Regions from separate parts of the Arthrobacter sp. 10T425 genome, predicted to be linked through region 2. Evidence: riboswitches for the same ligand, from Rfam matches in the RefSeq annotation. Region 2 holds a riboswitch; the other holds the start of a gene.
The links. A riboswitch is a leader RNA that binds a small molecule or an ion and turns the genes downstream of it on or off. The one in region 2 is predicted to bind glycine.
Positions count from the first base shown of each region.

Region 1: it holds a riboswitch for glycine, as region 2 does, so the genes downstream of both, gcvP (aminomethyl-transferring glycine dehydrogenase) here and gcvP (aminomethyl-transferring glycine dehydrogenase) in region 2, are expected to answer to the same signal.

Region 1 covers NZ_JBFTGZ010000006.1:72,559-79,892, forward strand. The annotation lists gene flgN (flagellar export chaperone FlgN) at 1-407, opposite strand, end outside; gene AC1DDH_RS09140 (sigma-70 family RNA polymerase sigma factor) at 651-1,469, shown strand; gene AC1DDH_RS09145 (Dps family protein) at 1,636-2,115, shown strand; gene AC1DDH_RS09150 (MFS transporter) at 2,251-3,837, opposite strand; gene AC1DDH_RS09155 (TetR/AcrR family transcriptional regulator) at 3,905-4,444, shown strand; glycine riboswitch at 4,713-4,811, shown strand; glycine riboswitch at 4,813-4,927, shown strand; gene gcvP (aminomethyl-transferring glycine dehydrogenase) at 4,967-7,334, shown strand, end outside.
Region 2 covers NZ_JBFTGZ010000024.1:31,920-39,253, forward strand. The annotation lists partial or broken gene AC1DDH_RS19935 (short-chain dehydrogenase) at 51-215, shown strand; gene AC1DDH_RS19940 (hypothetical protein) at 350-1,117, opposite strand; glycine riboswitch at 1,613-1,710, shown strand; glycine riboswitch at 1,712-1,819, shown strand; gene gcvP (aminomethyl-transferring glycine dehydrogenase) at 1,872-4,718, shown strand; gene gcvT (glycine cleavage system aminomethyltransferase GcvT) at 4,729-5,865, shown strand; gene gcvH (glycine cleavage system protein GcvH) at 5,923-6,306, shown strand; gene glyA (serine hydroxymethyltransferase) at 6,303-7,334, shown strand, end outside.

The DNA of each region.
Region 1 (7,334 bases), on a different contig from region 2:
CCGGCCGTGCCCGCCGGGCCGGCGCGTCCCGGCATCGGGAGGCTCCGCAGCGCGTCCTCATTCACGCTGGAAGCCTCGCCCAGCCGGGCCAGGAGTGCGTGCAGGGCGTCCAGATGCTCGCGCAGGATCTCGGGCCATGGCCCGGCGGGCGCGGCCGCAATCAGTTCGACGAGCGTGGTCTGTGCCGGCAGGCCCCATTGGGCCGCCACGGCAGCAGACTCGACGCTCCGGGCCAGGGCTTCGAAGCGCAGGCGGTCCAGCACGGTTTCAATCTCGGAGGCCATGAAGCTCAGCCATTCCAGATTCCCGGCCACGACGTGCAGGCGCTGCGTTTCCAGCCTGAAGAGGAGTAGCTCCAGCTGCCGCCGCTCCTGCCACAGTGCCGCGGAGAGATCACTTGCGCTCATGTGCCCCATTCTCTTTCCGCCCCGTGAATCACAGCTTCGGGGCGGTCACCGCATTTTTCGCACAGCTTTTCCCTGAGGGTACACGCAGATCTTGGAACAGGTGATAGGTTTCCTCCATGGGTGCTGCGCCCTACTTGCGAACGCTGACTCCAATGGGGGGAGCACCGGTCGGTTTTGGGTGCGGCTCTCGGCGTTTTAAGGGTCGAGGACCCTTCGGATCCGGTCTCATGGGGGGACACAGTATTGAATCGCGTGGAACGCAACGAGATGGTCACGCAGCACCTTCCGCTGGTGGGGTATCTCGTCTCAGATTTGTGCTCGAAGGCGTCACACCTTTCTCGCGATGACTTGGCGTCAGCCGGCGCTATTGCCTTGATTACCTCGGCCGATTCGTTCGATCCAGGCCTCGGGGTGCCGTTCGGCGCTTTCGCGCGCCGGCGTATCCTTGGCGCCTTCGCAGACGAGATGCGGGCCAGCGACTGGGCCACCCGATCCGCCCGCCGCCGGATCAAGGAAACCATGTCCGTGCAGGAAACCCTGGCGTCCGCCCTGGGCCGCACCCCCACAGTGGACGAGATCGCCTCTGCCCTGGGCGTCCAGCAGAGCGTTGTGGAGGCCGCGCTCGCGGATGCCTCGCGCACATTGACGCCCCTCGACGAGGCCGTGGTGGACACCCTGGCCGCCGAAACCCTCACCCCGGAACACTCCGTGCTCGCGGACGAACGGCTCCAGTACCTTCGGGCCGCCGTGAAATCCCTTCCGGAACGGATGCGCTACGTGGTGGAGGAGATCTATTTCGGAGACCGCACGGTCAAAGACCTGGCCGCGGAACTCGGATCCACGCACGCAGCGGTGTCCCAGCAGCGTTCGGAAGCCATCCGGCTCATGCGCGACGGCCTGAGCGCCCACTACGCCGACGACCCCGAGCAGCCGTTCCAGCCCCAGTCCAGGATTACCCCGAGGCGGCGCAACGACTACCTCACCCAGCTGTCCGAATCCACCTCCGGCGGCATCACACGGGCCGTGTTCCCGCGTGGGCCCATCCTCAACGAGGCCGTCTAAACCGCCCCCAAAACGGTTAGTAAGCCGACTTAGTAAGCTGACCGAGAAATTCCTCCCAGAAGCATCGCGGCCCGGCGCCGCGCTGCGGTAGCGTCGGAAGCATCGGCCGGGGTGCCAGCAATGGCATGCGCGGCCCGCACGGCACCGGTTCTATCGAGGAGGATTCATGAAAGCATCACCAACATTGACGACCAACCTGCAGGCAGTACTGGTGGACCTGATCGAACTCCACGTTCAGGGCAAGCAGGCACACTGGAACATCGTCGGGACCAACTTCAGGGACCTTCACCTCCAGCTGGATGAAATCATCGACGCCGCCCGGGGATTCGCGGATGACCTTGCCGAGCGCATGCGTGCCCTCCACGCCCTCCCGGACGGCCGAAGCTCCACGGTTTCCAAGTCCACCGCACTGGCCGAGTTCCCGAAGGGCCTGATCAACACGAAGGACGCCATCGAGCGGATTGTCGCCGCGCTTGAGGCGGCCGTCGGCACCATGCGCAAGGTCCATGACGAAGTGGACGAGGAAGATCCCACCACCGCGGATCTGCTGCACGAGTTCATCGCCAAGTTTGAGCAGTACGCCTGGATGGTGAATGCCGAGACCATGCGGGCCACCGCCAGCGTGACCACCCCGGACAGCAAGTAGGGACCGGCTCCCACCAGCCCCCAAGAAACAGCAGCGTCCGGCGCCGGGAGGATACCCGGCGCCGGACGCTGCTGTTTAAGTGCTGGAACCCCTTGACGCTGACGACGGCGTGACGCTGACGGCGGCCGCTGAGCCCTATTGGGCCTTCGGCACCGACCGCAGGACGACGGCGGCCAGGACGCAGGCCCCGGACATCAGGACCAGTGCAATGGACGCAGTGACGTGCACGCCCGAGTCGAAGGCGGTGCGCGCGGCCGCCGTCACCGCCTCGGCCAGGGGCGCCGGAAGCATCCGGGCCAGATCCACAGCGCCGGCCAGGGTTTCACCGGCCTGGCTGGTGGCCGCCGCCGGGGCGAGTTCGGACACGCCCGCGGGAAGCCGGAGGTTGCCCTGGTAGGAGGCCGTCAGGATTGAGCCGAGAATCGCCGTACCCAGCAGGGACCCCACTTCGTAGCCCGTCTCAGAGATAGCGGCGGCTGCCCCTGCCTTGTCGGCGGGCGCCGCACCCAGGATCAGGTCATTGGAGATCGTCTCCGCGGCCCCCACCCCCAGGCAGAGCACCAGCAGGGCGGCAAGGAGCAGCGACGGGCCCTGGCTGTGGTCGCCGAATGCCACCACGAAATAGCCCGCCGCGCTCAGCAGCAGGCCGCCGGCCACCACAAAGCCGGGCCGCACCTTGCGCACCAGCGGGACCACGAGCAGCCCCGCTACAACCGTGGCGATGAGGGCCGGGACCATGGCGACGCCGGAGGCCGAGGGAGACTGGCCCTCCAGCAGCTGCAGGTGCTGGGCCAGGAAGAGAATGAAGCCGTTGAAGGAGAACAGTGCCAGGACGTTGGCCACAATGGCCGTACTGAAGATCCGGTTGCCAAACAGGCTGACGTCGAGCATCGGCGCGGTGCTGTGGTCTGTCCTGTGGATACGGGCAAGCGCGCGTTGCCGCCGGATGAACACATAGCCCATGAGCAGGCTGGTTCCGATGCTCGCGAAGGCCTCGGGAGCCGGCCCGTGGCTGGCAAGGGCTTTGATCCCGTAGACCACCGGCACCATGACCAGCAGGGACAGGGCAATGCTGGGCACGTCCACCCGGCCCGGCTTCGGATCGCGGGATTCCGGGATCAGGGCCGGCCCGAGCAGCAGCAGCGGCAGGATGATCGGCACGGCGACCAGCAGGACGGCGCCCCACCAGAAGTGTTCCACCAGCCAGCCGCCGACAATCGGGCCGAGGGCGGCGCCGCCGGAGAAGCCGGCGGCCCAGATCGCCACCGCCAGCCTGCGCCGGTTGGGCTGCGGAAAGATGTTCCGGATCAGCGACAGCGTGGATGGCATCAGCATGGCGCCGAACAGGCCAAGCCCGGCGCGGCCGGCGATCAGCCATTCCGCACTCGGCGCGAACGCCGTCACGGCGGACACCGCGGCAAAGCCTGCGCTGCCCACGAACAGCAGCCGGCGCCGGCCGATCCTGTCGCCCAGGGAACCCATCGCGACCAGGAGTCCGGCCAGGACCAGGGGGTAGGCGTCGACGATCCAGAGCAGTTCGACGCCGGAGGCGGTCAGGCTGCTGGCGATGGCCGGCAGGGCGAACGTGAGCGCGGTGTTGTCCACGGCCACGAGCAGGACGGGGAACATCAGCAGGGCCAGCGCCACCCAGTCACGCCACGGTGCCCGGGGCCCGGTGGCCGCAGGAGTGCTGGTGGCTACGGTGATCGATGAAATGCTCATAAGGATAACTGTACCGTCTGGACGGTACAGTTAAGAAATGCGCGCGCGGACAGGCATGATGGGAGGCATGCCCAGGAAACCCGTCGCCCGCGAGGCCGTCCTCGATGCCTTCGAATCCCTGCTCATCGAAGTCGGTGAACGCGCCGCGACGCTGGACGCCGTCGCGCGCCGGGCCGGCGTCTCCAAGGGCGGCCTGCTCTACCATTTTCCGACGAAAGAGGCCATGATCGCGGTCCTGCTGGAACGGCTGGACCGGCTCCTGGCTGCCGATGTTGCGGCCATGGCGGCAGCCCCGGAAGGGGCGGCGGCGTACTTCATCAAGTCCTCGGTGTGGGCGGACACGCCCATGGACCGGGTCTTCGTGGCGGCCACGCGGCTCGCCGAGGTGGCGCACGGGGAAACGCTCCGCCGCTTCGCCGCCGGCCAGGCGAGCTGGCTGGAACTGCTGGCGGCCGACGTCGGGCCCGCCATGGCGAAGGCCGTCCTGTGCATGGGGGACGGGCTGTACTTCAACGCCATGCTGGCGCGGGGTCCCGGCGGGCCGCCGCCGGAAGTCGAGGCGGACGTCCAGAGCCTCCTGGCCGCCGTCGAGCGCCTGCGCGGCTGAAGCCCACACCCACCCCCTCCGACCCCCTACTCCCCGCCGACCCCCTACTCCCCGCCGAATTCGCCGGAAGCGTTCGAGTACGCCGGAAAGTTGCGGCGACTCCGGGCGTTTCCGGCGAGTTCGCGCCGCCGGATTCGCCACCGGGTGGCTCGTGGCCCGTAACCTGGGTCCGCCGCCGGGAGGGAGTTTGCGGACGCGCGCCCGGCATAGGACAATGAGAGCTGTGACTGTAGTCACCCCCGATTGAACACCTAATTAAATACGCCTTTGATCTGCGGCGGGAGAGTCCTGCAAGTAGGTACAAGCAGGCGCCGTAGGAGCAAACCCTCCCCAGGAATCTCTCAGGCCCATGTACCGCCGCGGCAAGGCATCTCTGGAAAGTAGCAGGCGTGTCCCGGACATGCTGTGCTCACCGACGGTGCAAGCGGAGCCCTGAAACGCGGGCTGCGCGGAAACTCTCAGGTCCAATACAGAGCGGGGAGGAACCCGAATCAATGTGGCGTACCCTGCGCCGCCTGAGTTATGGAGTTCCTTGTGACTGTTACCCCAGCCTCCACGTCCTTCGTTGACCGGCATATCGGCGCGCGCCGCCAGGCCGACGTCGACGCCATGCTGAAGGCTGTCGGCTACGACACCGTCGACGCCCTGGTGGACACCGCCGTTCCGAAGGACATCCGCCAGGACGCCGACCTCGCGCTCGCCGCGGCCCTGAGCGAGGTCGAAGTCCTCGCCGAGCTGCGCAAGCTGGCGTCGAAGAACAAGACCGCCGTGCAGATGATCGGGCAGGGCTACTACGACACGCTCACCCCGCCGGTGATCCGCCGCAACATCCTCGAAGCCCCGGCCTGGTACACCGCGTACACGCCCTACCAGCCGGAGATCTCCCAGGGCCGGCTGGAGGCGCTGCTGAACTTCCAGACCATGGTCCAGGACCTGGTCGGCCTGCCGATCGCCAACGCCTCCCTGCTGGATGAAGCCACCGCCGTGGCCGAGGCCGTGTTGATGATGCGCCGCGCGAATAAGAACAAGACGGCGCACGACGGCAAGACCGTCCTCGACGCCGACTGCCTGCCGCAGACCATCGCGATCGTCAAGGGCCGCGCCGAGGCCCTCGGCTTCGAGGTCGAGGTCGCCGACCTCTCCAAGGGCCTGCCCGACGGCGTCATCAACGGCGTCGTTCTGCAGCAGCCGGGCGTCTCCGGCCGCGTGTTCGACCACACCGCCGTGATCGCCGACGCCAAGGAACGGGGCGCCCTCGTCACCGTCGCGGCAGATCTCCTCTCCCTGACCCTGATCACGTCTCCGGGCGAGCAGGGCGCTGACATCGCCGTCGGATCCGCCCAGCGCTTCGGCGTGCCGCTGTTCTTCGGCGGCCCGCACGCTGCCTACATGGCCGTCCAGAAGGGGCTCGAGCGCTCCATGCCCGGCCGCCTCGTGGGTGTCTCCAAGGACAACGCCGGCGTTCCCGCCTACCGCCTGGCCCTGCAGACCCGCGAGCAGCATATCCGCCGCGAGAAAGCCACGTCCAACATCTGCACGGCCCAGGCCCTGCTGGCCATCGTGGCTTCCTTCTACGCCGTCTACCACGGCCCGGACGGGCTGAAGGCAATCGCCCAGTCGGTCCACGTCCACGCCAAGACCATCGCCGCCTCCCTGAAGGCCGCCGGCCTGGACGTGCTGCACACCTCCTTCTTCGACACCATCACCGTCTCCGTGCCGGGCCGGGCAGCTGAGATCATCGCGGCAGCCGACGCCAAGGGCGTCAACCTGCGCGCCATCGACGCCGACACCGTCGGCATCTCCGCCGACGAGGCCACGACGGTTGCCGTCGTCGCCGACGTCATTGCCGCGTTCGGCGCGTCCGTGACTGCCGCGGCTGCAGGCACGGACACTGCGTTCGGCCTGGACCCCGCCGTCGAGCGCACCTCCGACTACCTGCAGCACCCGGTGTTCAACACGCACCGCTCCGAAACCCAGCTGCTGCGCTACATCCGCAAGCTCTCGGACCGCGACCTGGCCCTGGACCGGACCATGATCCCGCTGGGGTCGTGCACCATGAAGCTGAACGCCACCGCCGAGATGGAGGCCATCTCCTGGCCGGAATTCGCCTCCATCCACCCGTTCGCCCCGGAATCCCAGACCGCCGGCTGGCGTGAACTGATCGAGGACCTCGAAGGCCAGCTGACCGAGATCACCGGCTACGACCAGGTCTCGATCCAGCCCAACGCCGGTTCCCAGGGCGAGCTCGCCGGGCTGCTGGCGATCCGCGGCTACCACCTCTCCCGCGGCGATGCCCAGCGCAATATCTGCCTGATCCCGGCCTCCGCCCACGGCACGAACGCGGCCTCGGCCGTGTTGGCCGGCATGAAGGTCGTGGTCGTGGCCACGGCTTCGGACGGCACGATCGACCACGCGGACCTGACCGCCAAGATCGAGCTGCACAAGGATGCGCTGTCCTGCATCATGATCACCTACCCGTCCACGCACGGGGTGTACGACGCCGATGTCCGCGAGGTCTGCGACGCGGTCCACGCCGCCGGCGGCCAGGTCTACATCGACGGCGCCAACCTCAACGCCCTGGTCGGGCTGGCCCAGCCCGGCATGTTCGGCGGCGACGTCTCGCACCTGAACCTGCACAAGACCTTCTGCATCCCGCACGGCGGCGGCGGCCCGGGCGTCGGCCCGGTCGCAGCCAAGGCGCACCTCGCCCCCTTCATGCCCGGCAACGCGGCTGATCCCGCCAACGGCGCCGACGGAACCCCGATCTCCGCCTCCCGCTACGGCTCGGCCGGCGTGCTGCCGATCTCCTGGGCCTACGTGAAGCTGATGGGCGGCCGCGGCCTCACCGAGGCGACCAAGTCCGCGCTGCTCGCGGCGAACTACATCGCGG
Region 2 (7,334 bases):
ATGTCGCGTACTGCGTCGGCCCGGAGACGCTCCTTAACTAGAGTTGGGGGTCCCAGCTCGCGGCCGAACGCCTCGGCCCGCTGATGCAGGCCACCGTCCCCACCCCCGCCACCGCGGCGCAGCTCGCCGCGTCCATCACGTTCCTGCTCAGCGACGACGGCACCAACATCAACGGCGCCATCCTCGCCTCCGACGGCGGCTGGTCCGCCCTGTAGGGGAGCGGCATCAAACACATACGGACGACGGCGGGAAGTCCCGTCGTCGTCCGCTGGATTTGGATCAAATCCGTCATGGCACCATTGGATCCGCCGGTGCAATCACGTCCACGCATCGCGGGTAAGCCCGGATTTTACGCGGACGGGAAGATGGGCACGTCCGGCCGCCGGCGAGCGGCAATGGATTTGGCCCCCAGCCCCGCCAACGCGATGACCAGAGCCAGCAAGATTTTGGGAGCTGCTCCGCCCTCGGGTCCAAGTGTTGCCGCCAAGATTTGCCGACTCATTAACAGCATCTCCTGCAGGTCGCCAGCCAGGATACGGGTCCCCAGGACGTAGTTGACCGAGATGAACAGGGCGGGAACCAACCACAACAGCGCAAGGTTCACGGCCCACACCGCGGTCCGCCGCGCAGGACGAAGGCCGCACCATGCCAGGGCGCAACCAACGAGGATGGCGGGAATCCAGTGAGCGATTGACGGCACTGCGACGGGGACGTTGATGTGCCCAACGAAGCCGACAACCCACTCCACCGTCCACGAAGCGAACGGCACCGCCACGAGTCCGGCGCCCAATGCCGCCAGGCTCCGGGTCCTTGAACAGAGCAGCAGGTGCGCCACGAGGGCAGCAGCGAGGGATGCGGTCACGCCCGCGAGCAGCCCGGCGAAGTACAGGCTCGCCATTGTTCCGCCCGCCAAGCCGCCGTCGAGCACTGTGAAGGACTGGACGGCAGCCGTGAACTGGACCACAAGAACGCCGGCTGCCGCGCACCACGTCACCAGTCGCCGTCGGGCGGGGGACCAGATGCGCACCGCGAGTCCGGCCGCTGCACCTCCTACGGTGAGGAGGGCTACGATCGTGGTGAGTTCGTACTGGCTCAGCGGCAGTAACGACACAGGCATCTGGTCTGGAACGACCTCTGGGCCCCACAAGTTCTGCAACGGGAGCTGTGCGCCGGATACCAGCCAAGGGCCCAAGCCGAGCAATCCTGCGAGGATCCCGATCAGCCACCCCCAAGCGGCATCCCCGGCGGGAGTCCTGCTTGGTGGTCTGCTGGGAGCTGCCTGTTCCATCGCTTGATCCGGAAGGCTCACGGAGGCTCCTTGCGTATGAGCGCTCTGGGAGGGACGCGCATGAAAATGTAAAGTATCCCGTTCAGAATAATGCACCGAATGGACTAACCCCCTGGGTCCGATCCACGAGGTGGACGACGACCTCTGGGACCGCGTGTTCCGGATCAACGACACGGCCCTCATGCGCCTCACCCACGCAAGCGGACGACGGCGAAGAGCTCCCGCCGTCGTCCGCGGGACAGCGACTCAATTGAAATAAATTTTGCATCCTGCCCGGGAACCGGATAAATTGTGAGCTGTGTCACCGACCAGTGGCACAGCTTATGATCTGCGGCGGGAGAGTCCTGCCGGTACGTTCAGCAGGCGCCGTAGGAGCAAATCCTCCCCAGGAATCTCTCAGGCCCACGTACCGCCGCGGCAAGGCAACTCTGGAAAGCAGTCCGGGCAACCGGGCTCACCGACGGTGCAAGTGGCGCGCTGCTATCAGCAGGGCAAAACGGAAACTCTCAGGTCCAATACAGAGCGGGGAGGAACCCGAATCATCGTGGCGTCTTGATGCCACCTGAATTATGGAGTTCCTCTCATGACGGTTCAATCGTCCCCGTCCACCTTCGCAGACCGCCACATCGGCGCCCGCCGCCAGGCCGACATCGACACCATGCTCAAGGCCGTCGGCTACGACAGCGTTGATGGCCTCGTTGACAACGCGGTCCCCGATTCCATCCGCCAGGAAAAGCCCCTCACCCTGGACAGCGCCCTCAGCGAAGTCCAGGTGCTGGCCGAACTGCGCAAGCTCGCCTACAAGAACAAGACGGCCGTGCAGATGATCGGCCAGGGCTACTACGACACCGTCACCCCGCCGGTGATCCGCCGCAACATCCTCGAAGCCCCCGCCTGGTACACCGCCTACACCCCGTACCAGCCGGAAATCTCCCAGGGACGCCTCGAGGCGCTGCTGAACTTCCAGACCATGGTCCAGGACCTCACCGCGCTCCCGGTCGCCAATGCGTCCCTCCTGGACGAGGCCACCGCGGTTGCCGAGGCCGTGCTTCTCATGCGCCGCGCCAACAAAAACAAGTCCGCTGCCGGGGCCAAGACCGTCCTCGACGCCGACTGCCTCCCGCAGACCATTGCCATCGTCAGGGGCCGAGCGGAGGCGCTGGGCTTCGAGGTGCAGGTCGCTGACCTCTCCGCCGGTCTGCCCGACGGCGACATCAACGGTCTCGTCCTCCAGCAGCCGGGCGTCTCCGGCCGGGTGTGGGACCAGTCCGGCGTGATCGCGGAGGCCAAAGAACGCGGCGCACTGGTCACCGTGGCGGCGGATCTGCTTGCCCTGACCCTGATCACCCCTCCGGGCGAGCAGGGGGCGGACATCGCCGTCGGCTCCACCCAGCGCCTGGGCGTGCCGCTGTTCTTCGGCGGCCCGCACGCCGCGTACATGGCGGTGCGCGAGGGCATGGAACGCACGCTCCCCGGCCGCATCGTCGGCGTCTCCAAGGACAACGCCGGTGTCCCGGCCTACCGCCTGGCCCTGCAGACCCGCGAGCAGCACATCCGCCGTGAGAAGGCCACGTCCAACATCTGCACCGCGCAGGCACTGCTGGCCATCGTGTCCTCGTTCTACGCCGTCTACCACGGCCCGGACGGGCTGAAGGCGATCGCCGAGACCGTCCACAACAACACCCGCGCCCTCGCCGCCACGCTGAAGATCGCCGGCCGGGAACTGGCGAGCGAGTCCTTCTTCGACACCCTCACGGTCCGCGTCCCCGGCAAGGCCGCCAAGGTCATCGCCGCCGCCGAGGCCCGTGGCATCAACCTGCGGCTCATCGACGCGGACACAGTTGGCGTGTCCGTCGATGAAACCACGACGCCGGAGGTCCTCTCCGCGGTCGTCGTCGCCTTTGGCGCCGGTCCGGTGGTGGAGGCCACGGGCTTCGAGCTGCCCGGGAGGGTGCTGCGCACTTCCGACTTCCTGCAGCATCCGGTCTTCAACACGCACCGCTCCGAAACCCAGCTGCTGCGCTACATCCGCAAGCTCTCGGACCGCGACCTCGCCCTGGACCGCACCATGATCCCGCTGGGCTCCTGCACCATGAAGCTGAACGCCACGGCCGAGATGGAAGCGATCTCCTGGCCGGAGTTCGCCTCCATCCACCCTTTCGCGCCGGACTCCCAGACCGAGGGCTGGCGGGAACTCGTCAGCGGCCTCGAAGCTGACCTCGCCGAAATCACGGGATACGACCAGGTCTCGATCCAGCCGAACGCCGGCTCCCAGGGTGAGCTGGCGGGCCTGCTGGCCATTCGCGGCTACCACCTCTCCCGCGGGGACGCCCAGCGCACCGTGTGCCTGATCCCGGCCTCCGCGCACGGCACGAACGCGGCCTCCGCGGTGCTGGCCGGCATGAAAGTCGTGGTGGTGGCCACGGCTTCGGACGGCACGATCGACCACGCGGACCTGACCGCGAAGATCGAGGCGAACAAGGACGCGCTGTCCTGCATCATGATCACCTACCCGTCCACCCACGGGGTGTACGACACAGACGTCCGCGAGGTATGCGACTCCGTGCATGCGGCCGGTGGGCAGGTCTACGTCGACGGCGCCAACCTCAACGCCCTCGTCGGGCTGGCCCAGCCGGGCAAGTTTGGCGGTGACGTCTCGCACCTGAACCTGCACAAGACCTTCTGCATCCCGCACGGCGGCGGCGGACCGGGCGTCGGCCCGGTCGCGGCCAAAGCCCACCTGGCGCCGTTCATGCCAGGGGACGCGAACAAGGTCGAACCGGGAAAGGGAGTTGCCATCTCCGCTTCGCGTTACGGATCCGCCGGTGTGCTGCCGATCTCCTGGGCGTACGTGAAGTTGATGGGCGGCCAGGGCCTCACCGAAGCCACCAAGTCCGCGCTGCTGGCGGCGAACTACATCGCATCCCGGCTGGATGAGCACTTCCCGGTGCTCTACACGGGGGAGAGCGGCCTGGTGGCGCACGAGTGCATCCTGGATTTGCGGGAACTCACCGCCAGGACCGGCGTCACCGCCGAGGACGTGGCCAAGCGCCTCATCGACTTCGGCTTCCACGCCCCCACGCTGTCCTTCCCCGTGGCGGGCACCCTGATGGTGGAGCCCACCGAGTCCGAGGACCTGGCGGAGATCGACCGCTTCATCGAGGCGATGATCACCATCCGCCAGGAGATCGACCAGGTCTCCAACGGAGATTTCACTGTGGAGAACTCCCCGCTGCGCAACGCACCCCACACGGCCGCCGCCGTCGTCAGCACCGACTGGACCCGCGAGTACCCGCGTGAGCAGGCCGCATTCCCCGTCCACACACTCAGGCAGGACAAGTACTTCCCGCCGGTCGGACGCATCGACGGCGCCGCCGGAGACCGCAACCTGGTCTGCTCCTGCCCGCCGCTTTCCGAATTCGAAAACTAAGGATTTTCTGATGAGTGAGAACTACACCGCTCTCTACGAGCAGCACAAAAAGGCCGGCGCCTCCTTCACGGACTTCGGCGGCTGGCAGATGCCGCTGAAGTACAGCTCCGAACTCGCCGAGCACCACGCCGTCCGCAACGCCGCGGGCCTGTTCGACCTCTCCCACATGGGCGAAGTCTGGGTCACCGGCCCGGACGCCGCGGCGTTCCTCGACTACGCCCTGGCCGGGAAGCTGTCGGCCGTGGCCGTCGGCAAGGCGAAGTACTCGCTGATCTGCCAGGAAGACGGCGGCATCATCGATGACCTCATCTCCTACCGCCGCGGTGAGGACAAGTACCTGGTGGTCCCCAACGCAGGCAACGCCAAGGTCGTGGCCGCGGCACTGGCCGAAAGGGCCGGTTCTGTCCAAGAAGGCGGGTTCGACGTGACGGTGGAAGACGTTTCCGCCGAGATCTCGCTGATCGCCGTCCAGGGCCCGAACGCCGAAGCCATCCTGCTGACGCTGGTCCCGGCCGAGCAGCATGTCCTGGTCACCGAGCTGAAGTACTACGCTGCGGTTGAGGTTCAGATCAACGGACAAGATCTGCTCCTCGCCCGCACCGGTTACACCGGCGAGGACGGCTTCGAGATCTACATCTCGAACGAGGATGCGGCAGGTCTCTGGGAAGCACTGCTGGAAACCGGTGCCAGCCACGGGCTCATCCCGGCCGGCCTGGCCTGCCGTGACTCGCTGCGTTTGGAAGCCGGCATGCCGCTCTATGGCAACGAACTCTCCCGCGAAGGCAACCCATACGCAGCAGGCCTGGGCCCGGTCGTCTCGCTCGCCAAGGAGTCGGACTTCGTCGGCAAGGCCGCCCTGAGCGAGCTCAAGGCAGCCGGCGCAGGCTCCACGACCGGCCGCAAACTCGTCGGGCTCAAGGGCCTCGGACGCCGTGCCGCCCGCAGCCACTACCCGGTCCTCAAGGACGGCAACGTCGTCGGCGAAGTGACCTCCGGACAGCCCAGCCCCACCCTCGGCTACCCGGTCGCGATGGCCTACGTCGACATCGAACACGCCGCACCGGGCACAGCCCTGGACATTGACCTCCGCGGCAAGACGGAGCCTTTCGAAGTCGTCGCACTGCCGTTCTACAAGCGCCAAAAGTAGCCGGCCGCCGCTGGCTGAGCCTGCCGAAACCACATACGAACTTAAGGATTGAGATAAATGAGCAAAGTTGTAGCCGAACTGAAGTACTCCGCTGAACACGAGTGGGTTGCTGCCGACGGATCTGGCCCTGCAGGAATTGGGATTTCGGCCGTGGCCGCCGACGCCCTGGGCGACATCGTCTACGTGGACCTGCCCGAGGTCGGTTCCGCGGTGACCGCGGGGGAGACCTGCGGCGAGGTCGAGTCGACCAAGTCCGTCTCGGACCTCTACGCGCCGGTCACCGGCGAGGTGGTGGAGATCAATGACGCCGTCGTGTCCGATCCGGCGCTGATCAACAGCGATCCGTACGGTGCCGGCTGGCTGTTCAAGGTCGCCGTGACCGAAGAGGGTCCGCTGATGTCGGCGCAGGAGTACGCGTCCAAGAACGGCGGCGAGCTGTGAGCGCCGCGACGGGTACCGTCGCGTTTGAGCAGGTCGTCTCGCCGAGCCTGGACGCGGACCTGTCCGCGCTGGATCCGGAGATCGCCGCGAAGATCGACGCCGAGCTGTCCCGGCAGCGTGACGGTTTGGAGATGATCGCCTCGGAGAACCACACCGCCAAAGCCGTGATGCAGGCGCAGGGTTCGGTGTTGACGAACAAGTATGCCGAGGGCTACCCGGGCAAGCGCTACTACGGCGGCTGCGAGCACGTTGACGTGATCGAACAGCTCGCGATCGACCGGGTCAAGGCCCTGTTCGGTCCGGAGTACGCCAACGTGCAGCCGCACTCCGGCGCGCAGGCCAACGCCTCCGTGATGCACGCCCTGATCCGGCCGGGCGACACCATCATGGGCCTGAACCTGGCCCACGGCGGGCACCTGACGCACGGCATGAAGATCAACTTCTCCGGCCGGCTCTACAACGTGATCCCGTACCAGGTCCGTGAAGAGGACCACCGGATCGACATGGCCGAGGTCGAGGCCCTGGCCCTGGAGCACAAGCCGGCGCTGATCGTCGCCGGCTGGTCCGCGTACGCCCGGCAGCTCGACTTCGCCGAGTTCCGCCGGATCGCCGACTCGGTGGGCGCCTACCTGATGGTGGACATGGCGCACTTCGCCGGGCTCGTGGCCGCGGGTCTGCACCCGTCCCCGGTCCCGCACGCGCACGTCACCACCTCCACCACGCACAAGACCCTTGCCGGTCCGCGCGGCGGCATCATCCTCTCCAACGACGCCGAGATCGCCAAGAAGATCAACTCCGCGGTGTTCCCCGGCCAGCAGGGCGGGCCGCTGGAGCACGTCATCGCCGGCAAAGCCGTGGCGTTCAAGATCGCCGCGTCCGAGGAGTTCAGGGAGCGCCAGGAACGCGTCCTGGCCGGCGCCCGGATCCTCGCCGAGCGCCTGGTCCAGCCGGACGTGACCGCCAAGGGCATCAACGTGATCTCCGGCGGCACCGACGTGCACCTGGTCCTGGTGGACCTGCGCGAGTGC